3 regions of the Franzmannia qiaohouensis genome follow, and region 1 is predicted to be linked to each of the others. Evidence: predicted binding sites of a transcription regulator. Region 1 holds the regulator's gene; each other region holds the start of a gene.
The links. Region 1 encodes PhoB, which activates phosphate uptake and scavenging genes when phosphate is short. Its sites were predicted from a motif close to TGTCATANNNNTGTCANA; they were not measured.
Positions count from the first base shown of each region.

Region 2: the regulator PhoB is predicted to act here: its motif matches at 1,376-1,393, upstream of QC821_RS14220 (CYTH domain-containing protein).
Region 3: the regulator PhoB is predicted to act here: its motif matches at 1,883-1,900, upstream of QC821_RS05045 (DUF6482 family protein).

Region 1 is NZ_JARWAM010000001.1:345,712-348,984, reverse strand. It holds gene QC821_RS01655 (NAD(P)/FAD-dependent oxidoreductase) at 1-58, opposite strand, end outside; gene QC821_RS01650 (chorismate--pyruvate lyase family protein) at 146-700, shown strand; gene ubiA (4-hydroxybenzoate octaprenyltransferase) at 730-1,614, shown strand; gene phoB (phosphate regulon transcriptional regulator PhoB) at 1,685-2,374, shown strand; gene phoR (phosphate regulon sensor histidine kinase PhoR) at 2,376-3,273, shown strand, end outside.
Region 2 is NZ_JARWAM010000009.1:217,898-221,170, forward strand. It holds gene QC821_RS14215 (ion transporter) at 1-469, opposite strand, end outside; gene QC821_RS14220 (CYTH domain-containing protein) at 487-1,347, opposite strand; gene QC821_RS14225 (TIGR00153 family protein) at 1,461-2,141, shown strand; gene QC821_RS14230 (inorganic phosphate transporter) at 2,194-3,273, shown strand, end outside.
Region 3 is NZ_JARWAM010000003.1:184,850-188,122, reverse strand. It holds gene dnaB (replicative DNA helicase) at 83-1,471, shown strand; gene QC821_RS05050 (hypothetical protein) at 1,543-1,836, shown strand; gene QC821_RS05045 (DUF6482 family protein) at 1,986-2,288, shown strand; gene QC821_RS05040 (thiol-disulfide oxidoreductase DCC family protein) at 2,293-2,691, opposite strand; gene QC821_RS05035 (cryptochrome/photolyase family protein) at 2,691-3,273, opposite strand, start outside.

The sequences.
Region 1 (3,273 bases):
GGCGTACCAGGCCCAGCGCGGCCATGCCGCTGCCGATGAGGGTCAAGGGGACGTCCATGAAACTCCTGGGGATCGGGATCAGGCAACCGGGATCATTGGTCGCCCATGGTACACTACGGCCCCGTTTTTGACCCGGAGCCCGCCGGTGCCCGACCGCCCATCACTGAGCTTCCCGCGCTGCCGCTGGCGCCCCGCCGCCGCCCACCGCCCGGCCATGAGCGCCGACTGGTGGCAGTGGGTCGCCTCCAGCGACTCCTTGACCGCGCGGCTTGTCGCCGCCGCCGACGGTCGCCCGTTTCGCGTCAGGCTGCTCGATCAACGCCTGGGCCGGCCGCGCCTCGACGAGGCCCGAGCCCTGGGGCTGCCACGGCACCAGGCGGCCTGGCTACGCCAGGTGGCGCTATGTGTCGACCAGCGCCCCTGGGTGGTGGCCCGCTCGGTGGCGCCGCTTGCCCAGCTGCGCGGCCAACGCCTCGAGCGGCTCGGCGAGCGCTCGCTGGGCAGCTGGCTGTTTCGCCAGCCCGGCCTCGAGCGCAGCCCCATCGATGTCAGCGCCGATCCCGCGCCCTTCGCCGCCGCGCTGAACCCCTCGGGGCCCTGGGGCCGCCGCTCGGTATTTCGCCACGCCGGCTTCGCGGTGCTGGTACAGGAGTTCTTTCTCGCTACCATGGCGGATGAATTGGCGCTGCCACCGCGCTAGGCTAGGCTGCGTCGCTGCTGGAGACTGAAATGGACCATCCCCCTCGCCCTCGCGGCCTGAAACGCCTTCCCGACTTCCTGCGCCTGATGCGCCTCGACCGGCCGATCGGCACCTGGCTGCTGATGTGGCCGACGCTGTGGGCACTGTGGCTCGCCGCCGAGGGCCTGCCGAGCCGCGATATCCTGCTGATCTTCGTCGCCGGGGTCTACGCCATGCGCGCCGCCGGCTGCGTGATCAACGACTATGCCGACCGCCACGTCGACGGCCACGTCAAGCGCACCCGCGAGCGTCCGCTGGCCACCGGCCGCATCAGCGAGCAGGAGGCCAAGGGGCTGTTCGCCGGCCTGGTGGCGCTGGCCTTCCTGCTGGTGCTGTTCACCAACCTGTTCACCATCCTGCTGTCGATCGGCGGGGTGGTGCTGGCCTTTATCTACCCCTTCATGAAGCGCTACACCCACTTCCCGCAGGTGTTCCTGGGTGCCGCTTTCTCGTGGGCGATTCCCATGGCCTTCGGCGCCGTACTCGGCCATGTGCCGCCCGAGGCCTGGCTGCTGTTCGCCGCCAACCTGGCCTGGACGGTGGCCTACGATACCCAGTACGCCATGGTCGACCGCGACGACGACCTCAAGATCGGCATCAAGTCCACCGCGGTGCTGTTCGGCCGCGCCGACAAGGCGATCATCGGCCTGCTGCAGCTGGTCACCCTGGGCCTGCTCGGCTGGGTCGGCCAGCGCCTCGGGCTCGGCGCCTTCTACTGGCTCGGGCTGGCCGCCATGGCGGCGATCTTCGTCTACCAGCAGTGGCTGATCCACGACCGCTCCCGGGAGCACTGCTTCCAGGCCTTCCTCAACAACCACTGGGCGGGGCTGGTGCTGTTCACCGGACTGGCGCTGACGCTATGGCCGGAGGGGTAGGGTTGTCACGAGAATGTCATCTAAGCGCGGTGTAATCGCCATACTGTCATGACCCCGATGAGGCCACCGGATGACCGCCAAGACCGTTCTGATCGTCGATGACGAAGCCCCCATCCGCGAAATGATCGCTGTGGCCCTCGAGATGGCCGACTACCGGGTGCTCGAGGCCGACAACGCCCAGGATGCCCACGCCATGATCGTCGACGACCAGCCCGACTTGCTGCTGCTCGACTGGATGATGCCGGGCACCAGCGGCATCGAGCTGGCACGCCGCCTCAAGCGCGAGGAGACCACCAGCGAACTGCCGATCATCCTGCTCACCGCCAAGGGCGAGGAGGACAACAAGATCCAGGGCCTCGAGGCCGGCGCCGACGACTACATCACCAAGCCGTTCTCACCCCGCGAGCTGGTGGCGCGCCTCAAGGCCGTGCTACGCCGCACCACGCCCAAGGGCGTCGAGGAGGCGGTGGAGGTCGAGGGGCTGATACTCGACCCCGCCAGCCACCGGGTCAGCGCCCACGGCAGCGCGGTGGAGATCGGCCCCACCGAATATCGCCTGCTGCAGTTCTTCATGACGCACCAGGAACGCGCCTATACTCGTAGTCAGCTGCTCGACCAGGTGTGGGGCGGCAATGTCTATGTCGAGGAGCGAACCGTGGATGTGCATATCCGCCGCCTGCGCAAGGCGCTGGGCGAACCCCATCAGCACCTGATCCAGACCGTGCGCGGTACCGGCTATCGGTTCTCCGCCAAGATCTGACATGCGTCTCTGGAGCCGCGAGCTGTGGCGCCTGGCGCTGATCGTCGCCGCCGCCAGCCTGGTCGGCTGGTTGCTGGGTTTCGCCAGCCTCGGCCTGGCCGCAGGCCTGGCCATCGTGCTGCTGCTGCAGCTGCGCCAGCTGCACGCCCTGCACCGCTGGTTGACCCGCCACCCTCACGCCGAACCGCCCGCCGCCCGCGGCCTGTGGGGCGAACTGTTCGACCGTCTCTACAAGTATCAGAAGGCCCAGCGCATCACCCAGCAACGCCTGCGCGACACCCTCAAGCGCATCCAGGACTCCTCGGAGGCGATGAGCGACAGCGTGGTGATGCTCGACCGCCGCGGCGACCTGGAGTGGTGGAACAGCGCCGCCGGACACATGCTGGGGCTGCAGACCGTCCACGACCGCGGCCAGCACATCACCAACCTGCTGCGTGATCCGCGCTTCATCGACTACTTCAACGCCCGCGACTACCGCGAGCCGCTGACGCTGACCTCGCCCATCGATGAGCGCCAGGTGCTGCAGTTCCAGATCACCCTCTACGGCGACGACGAGCGGCTGCTGATGGCCCGCGACATCACCCGCCTGCACCGCCTCGAGCAGATGCGCCGCGACTTCGTGGCCAACGTCTCCCACGAGCTGCGCACGCCGCTGACGGTGCTGGCCGGCTACCTCGAAACCTACACCGACATCGCCGACCAGCTGCCACCGCGCCTGGCCCGTGGCCTGGGCCAGATGGAGGCCCAGACCTCGCGCATGCAGAACCTGGTCAACGACCTGCTGCTGCTGTCGCGGCTGGAGATCGACCGGCGCGGCGACGACGAAGCGCCGGTGGCCGTGGAGTCGCTGCTCGAGGCGATTCGCCGCGACGCCGAGTCGCTCTCCGCCGGGCGCCACC
Region 2 (3,273 bases), on a different contig from region 1:
TGATCTGGTGCCAGCTGTTCTTGAGCGACTCGACCAACAGCCGCCCCTCTCCGACGAACTGCATCAGCCGCAGCACGCGGAAGATGCGCAGCGCGCGCAGCAGGCGGATCATCACCAGCGACTGGGTGCCCGGTACCACCAGCAGCAGCCAGGTGGGCAGGATCGCCAGCAGGTCGACCACGCCGTAGAAGCTCTTGAGGTAGTGGTGGGGGCGCTCCAGGCAGTAGATGCGCAGCAGCAGTTCCACGGTAAAGGCCAGGGTAAAGCCCCACTCCATCCAGTAGAACAGCCCTCCGTAGGCGGCGTTCAGGTGCTCGACGCTGTCGAGCATGACGATCAGCACGCTGGTCAGGATGGCAACGATCAGCGCGATATCGAAGCCCTTGGCCAGTGGCGTGTCCGACTCGAAGATGACCTGAAACAGCCGGGTGCGCAGGCCTTCGCCGGCGGGCTTGAGGGTGGGGTGCATGGGATCCTCCCGATCCGTCAGTCGGCGAGCCGCTGCGCCAGGGCCAGCGCCGCCTGGCCGCCGGCGAGATCGAGGCGGCCGCTTGCATCGAGGCCCTCGGCGGTGCGCCGGGCCAGGCCCTGAGTGTCGCGATCATCGGCGCTGGCGGCAACCCCGGCCAGCGCCGCGTGGGCGGCCTCGAGAAACGCTGGCCGGCGGCTATCGCGGAAGGCGTCGAGGGCGGCCATGGCGCGGTCGAAGCAGGCCCGCGGCGTGGTGTCGTCTTCAGGCAGCGTCCACTCACTGGCGCCCAGCGATGCCCCCCGGGCGGCCTTGCTGGCCTGGGAGGGGCGTAGCGCGACCCGCTCGGCAAGCAAGGCCGCCAGCTGCCACAGCGTGGCGATCTCGCCGGCCTTGAGCTCGAGCTCCAGCTCGCGGATCTCGACCTGCCGTCCGTCGGCGACGATCTCGCCCTGGTCCACGGCCAGCTCGATGCGGCTGCCGTGGTGCTCGAGCTGCCAGGTGAGGCGCTGGAAGTCGGTGCGAAAGCGCGGTGCCAGGGTATCGAGGGTGGCGTGATCCACATCGCGCATGGGCGCCAGGGCGGCGAGCCCGGGCAGATCCAGCGCCGGGCCGTCGATTTGCCACTCCCACTCGCCGCGCTGGGAGAGCCCGCCGCTGCCGGCACCGCTGGTCTTGAGCGTCTGCAGGTAGCGCCCGCCAACCTGGCGAATGCGCAGCGCCACCCGGGCCTTCTCGAGGGCGCCGTCGGGGGTGTCGAAGTAGGTGTTGCTCAAGCGGCGCGGGCCTTCGGCCCCGCTGGCCAGCAGCGGATGGTCGGGCAGGGCGGCGAGGTCGCCGTGCTCCACGGCGAGCTTGAGTTCGATTTCCTGGCTCATGAGCTAAGGCGCCCCTTGGCGCGGATGAGATGACAGTAAGATGAAATTTTCATGACGCTAAGGGTGGCAGTCTCTATACTGTCGCCGCCATTCCCAACTGCGCAAACCGCTCTATGGTAACCACCAATCCGTTCTCGGCGATGTTCGGTCGTTCGCCATTCCAGCCGCTGCTGGCGCATATCGTCAAGGTCAATGAGTGTGCCGACCAGCTGCTGCCGTTCTACGACGCCGCGCTCGCCGGCGACTGGGACGCCGCCGCTCGCCACCGTGAGGCGATCACCGACCTCGAGCACCAGGCCGACGAACTCAAGACCGAGCTGCGCCTCAACCTGCCCAACACCATGTTCCTGCCGGTATCGCGCTCCGACCTGCTCGACCTGATCAGTGTCCAGGACAAGATCGCCAACAAGGCCCGCGACATCACCGGCATCATGCTGGGGCGCTGCATGACCATGCCGCAGCCGCTGGCCCAGCCGATGCGCGACTACCTGGTGACCTCGGTGGCCTCGGTGGCCCAGGCACGCAAGGCGCTGGAGGAGCTCAAGGAGCTGCTCGAGTCGGGGTTCGGGCGCAACGTCACCGAGGTGATGCAGAACCTGATCCGCGATCTGCACGAGCTCGAGCACCAGACCGATGACCAGCAGGTGGCGATTCGCCGCCTGCTGTTCGAGCTGGAGAGCGAGCTGCCGCCGGTAGACGTGATTTTCCTCTACAAGATCATCGACTGGATAGGCGAACTCTCCGACCGCGCCGAGCGCGTCGGCAGCCGCCTGCAGATCCTCACCGCCCGCTGAGGCCTTGCACGTCGCCTCGTCCTGACCCGACACCTACATAGGACCCGACCCTATGTCGATCATTGCGCAACACGGCGAAATCTTCATCCTGCTGGCGTGTGCCTTCGGCTTCTTCATGGCCTGGGGCGTGGGTGCCAACGATGTCGCCAATGCCATGGGCACCTCGGTGGGCTCCAAGGCGATCACCATCAAGCAGGCGATCATCATCGCCGTGATCTTCGAGTTCCTCGGCGCCTGGCTGGCCGGCGGCGAGGTCACCTCGACCATTCGCGGCGGGATGATCGATCCCGACCTGCTCGACGGCAATCCCGAGCTGCTGGTCTACGGCATGCTCTCGGCGCTGCTGGCCGCGGCGATCTGGCTGATGGTCGCCTCGGCGCGGGGCTGGCCGGTCTCCACCACCCACTCCATCGTCGGTGCCATCGTCGGCTTCGGCGCGGTGGGGCTGGGGGTGGAGGCGGTGGCCTGGGGCCGGGTCGGCACCATCGCCTCGAGCTGGGTGGTGTCGCCGCTGCTGGCCGGCAGCATCGCCTTCATGCTGTTCAAGACCGTGCAGTACCTGATCTTCGAGGCCAAGGACCCGTTCGCCGCGGCCAAGCGCTATGTGCCGATGTTCGTATTCCTGGTCGGTTTCGTGGTCGCCATGGTCACCCTGACCAAGGGCCTGACCCACGTCGGCCTCGACCTCAGCTTCGGCCAGAGCCTGCTGCTGGCGATCCTGTTCGGCCTGGTCATCATGCTGCTGGGGATTGTGCTCGAGCGCAGCGCCAATCCCACCCGTCCGCCCGCCGACGACCACTTCGGCTATGCCGGGGTGGAGCGGGTGTTCGGCGTGCTGATGATCTTCACCGCCTGTGCCATGGCCTTCGCCCACGGCTCCAATGATGTCGCCAACGCGGTCGGGCCGCTGGCCGCGGTGATCAGCGTGGTACAGAGCGACGGCGTCATCGACAGCGCCGCCCTGGTGCCCTGGTGGGTATTGATCCTGGGCGGCGGCGGCATCGTCTTCGGCCTGGTCACCTACGGTCACAAGGTGATCGCCACCGTGGGTACCGGGATCACCGAGCTGACCCCCAGCCGCGGCTTTGCCGCGACCCTGGCCGCAGCCACCACCGTGGTACTGGCCTCGGGC
Region 3 (3,273 bases), on a different contig from region 1:
GGGTTGGGGTAGAATGCGCCTTGGTTGGGCGCGAGTACCCGGCGCGCCAGCCGTCCCGACTTCCCTCAGGCCGTGAAGCGTCATGAACGACATCGTAGAGACCGATAAGGAAACCGCCGCGCTCAAGGTGCCGCCCCATTCGCTGGAAGCCGAACAGTCGGTGCTGGGCGGACTGATGCTCGACAATCAGGCCTGGGACACCGTCTCCGAGCGGCTGGTGGGGGGAGACTTCTACCGCTACGAACATCGGCTGGTGTTCAACGCCATGCAGGGCCTGGCCGAGGGTGGCCACCCGCTGGACGTGGTGACCCTCTCCGAGGCGCTGGAGAACCGCGATCAGCTGGATACCGTGGGCGGGCTGGCCTACCTCGCCGAGCTGGCGCGCAATACCCCGTCGGCGAGCAACATCCGGGCCTACGCCGACATCGTCCGTGAACGCGCCACCCTGCGCAAACTGATCCAGGCTGCCAACCAGGTCGCCGAGAGTGCCTTCGCGCCCCAGGGGCGGCCCGCCGACGAGCTGGTCAACGAGGCCGAGCGGCTGGTGTTCCAGATCAGCGAAGAGCGGCCCAAGTCGGGCGGCCCGATCGGCATGAGCGAGCTGCTCGCCAAGGCGGTGGACCGCATCGACGAGCTGTTCAACATGCAGGGCGAGATGAGCGGGCTGTCGACCGGTTTTCGCGATCTCGACGACATGACCTCGGGGCTGCAGCCATCCGACCTGGTGATCATTGCCGGAAGGCCCTCAATGGGCAAGACCACCTTCGCCATGAACCTGGTCGAGCACGCGGTGATCTCCAGCGACAAGCCGGTGGTGGTGTTCTCCATGGAGATGCCCGCCGAATCGCTGATGCTGCGCATGCTGTCGTCGCTGGGGCGCATCGACCAGACTCGGGTGCGCACCGGCCAGCTCGAGGACGAGGACTGGCCGCGGCTGACCTCGGCGGTCAATCTGCTCAAGGACAAGCAGCTGTTCATCGACGACACCGCGGCGCTGTCGCCCAACGAGATGCGCTCGCGGGTGCGGCGCATCGTTCGCGAGCACGGCAATATCGGCCTGATCATGATCGACTATCTTCAGCTGATGCAGATCCCCGGCTTCTCCGAGAATCGCACCGGCGAGATCTCCGAGATCTCGCGCTCGTTGAAGGGGTTGGCCAAGGAGTTCGGCTGCCCGGTGGTATCGCTGTCGCAGCTCAACCGTTCGCTGGAGCAGCGTCCCAACAAGCGCCCGGTGATGTCCGACCTGCGCGAGTCGGGCGCCATCGAGCAGGACGCCGACGTGATCGCCTTCGTCTATCGCGACGAGGTCTATAATCCGGACAATCCCGACAATCAGGGGCTCGCCGAGCTGATCATCGGCAAGCAGCGTAACGGGCCCATCGGCACGGTGCACATGGCGTTCATCGGCAAGTACACGCGCTTCGAGGATCTGGCCCCGGATAGCTACGGCCAGCACTTCGGGGAATAGGGCCGGCCTTGAGCCGCGGCGCCCAGCCCGTATAATGCCGAGCCCCACGCAACCCGCAATCAGGAGGCCTCATGGCAGGCGGATTTCGACGCGGTAACCGCAAGCGCATTCCCAAGCTCGAGGGACGCGGCGAGCTCCAGGAGCTCGAGCGCGAAGGCCCGTTCAAGGAGTGGCTGGGCATGCCCGATCTCTACCGCCACCGGCTGGTGGTCGACGGCGTGACCTACAGCTACCAGACCGAGGACTCCGAGGTGCCGGTCAAGGTCGGCGACCGGGTGGTGTTCCGCTACAAGGAGACCAAGGCCGGCAACTGGGTCGATCGCAACTCGCTGGGCAAGGCGATCGATCCTGCCGACTATCAGTAAGCACGTAGAAAGCCGACTTGCGCCTGGAACTTGACGACTTGGACAGGGTCACAAATCTGTCGCTGTAGGGACACGACGCTGTCATCGGGTGGCGCCATGCTCACCCCTATTTACCTACCAATCGTCGTCATTTTTCGGGAGCTGGATCCATGGAGTTCGATCATCTCAAGGCCTTTGTGGCCGACCACGACAATTTCGAGATTCGCGTCATCAGCCACGCCGGCAGCCGCTACTATCAGCTCGAGCTGGAAGACGTGGAAGGGCAGCGCCATATGCTGTGCCGGCGCGGCAAGCCGGTGATGTTTCGCGCCCTCGACGACATCTACCTCGAGCTCAAGCGCGCCGGCATCCATCGCGCCTACCTGGTGCAGTACGTGGCCCACGACGAGATGATCGGGCGCGACGCCCACTATCATGACCCGCTGTCGTCGCGCATGCCGCTGGTTTTCTAGGCCTTCAGCGGCCCTTGCGCCGCGCCTGCCACCAGCGCCCCAGCCGCACCCGGCGGCGCGCGAACCAGCGATACCCCGCGTCCAACGCGCTTGCCAGCCCCGGTAGGCCGCTTATCCACACCAGCCGACGGTAGCCGAGCACCGCATACAGCGCACGGCTGGCATCCATCCCCACAAACCATTCGCCCGCTGCGTCGCGCAGATGCAGCCGACCCATCATTGTCTCGAAACTGCTGCCCAGCGCCTCGGCGTCGAAGCCGTCGGCCTGGATATCCACCAGTGCCACCCGGTCGCGACGCGGATGGCGCGCCAGCCACGCCACTTCGCGCTGGCATAGCGGGCAGTGCCCGTCGTGGAACAGCGTCACCGGTGAGCGGGCGGCGAGGGGGCGATGGCGTGACATCAAGAGGTCTCCTGGTGGTAGCCGGCGCGATGCGCCTGGTGCTGGGTGCCGCCGCCATAGCTCTCCTCGCCATCGAGGCGGGCAAGGAACGCCTCGGCCTGCTGACGGATGGCATCGCGCTTGGCGTCGGTCATGCGCCGCAGCGAGCCGTAGATCAGCGCCATGCGCGGGTTGTCGGAGAGCCGCTCGGCGTGGCGCTCGAGGAAGTGCCAGTAGAGGCTGTTGAGCGGGCAGGCGTGGGTACCGGTAATCTGCTTGGGATCGTAGCGACACTGGCGGCAGTGGTCGGACATGCGATCGATGTACTTGCCCGAGGCGCAGTAGGGCTTGGAGCCCATCAGGCCGCCGTCGGCGTGCAGCACCATGCCCAGGGTATTGGGCAATTCGACCCACTCGCAGGCGTCGGCGTAGACCGCCAGGTACCAGTCGCACAGCGCCTCGGGAGCGACGTCGCAGAGCAGCGCAAAATTGCCGGTGACCATCAGCCGCTGGATATGGTGGGCGTAGGCGTTGTCGCGGGTCATCTCGATAGCGCGTCTGAGGCAGCGCAGCTCGGTGTCGCCGCTCCAATAGAAATCTGGC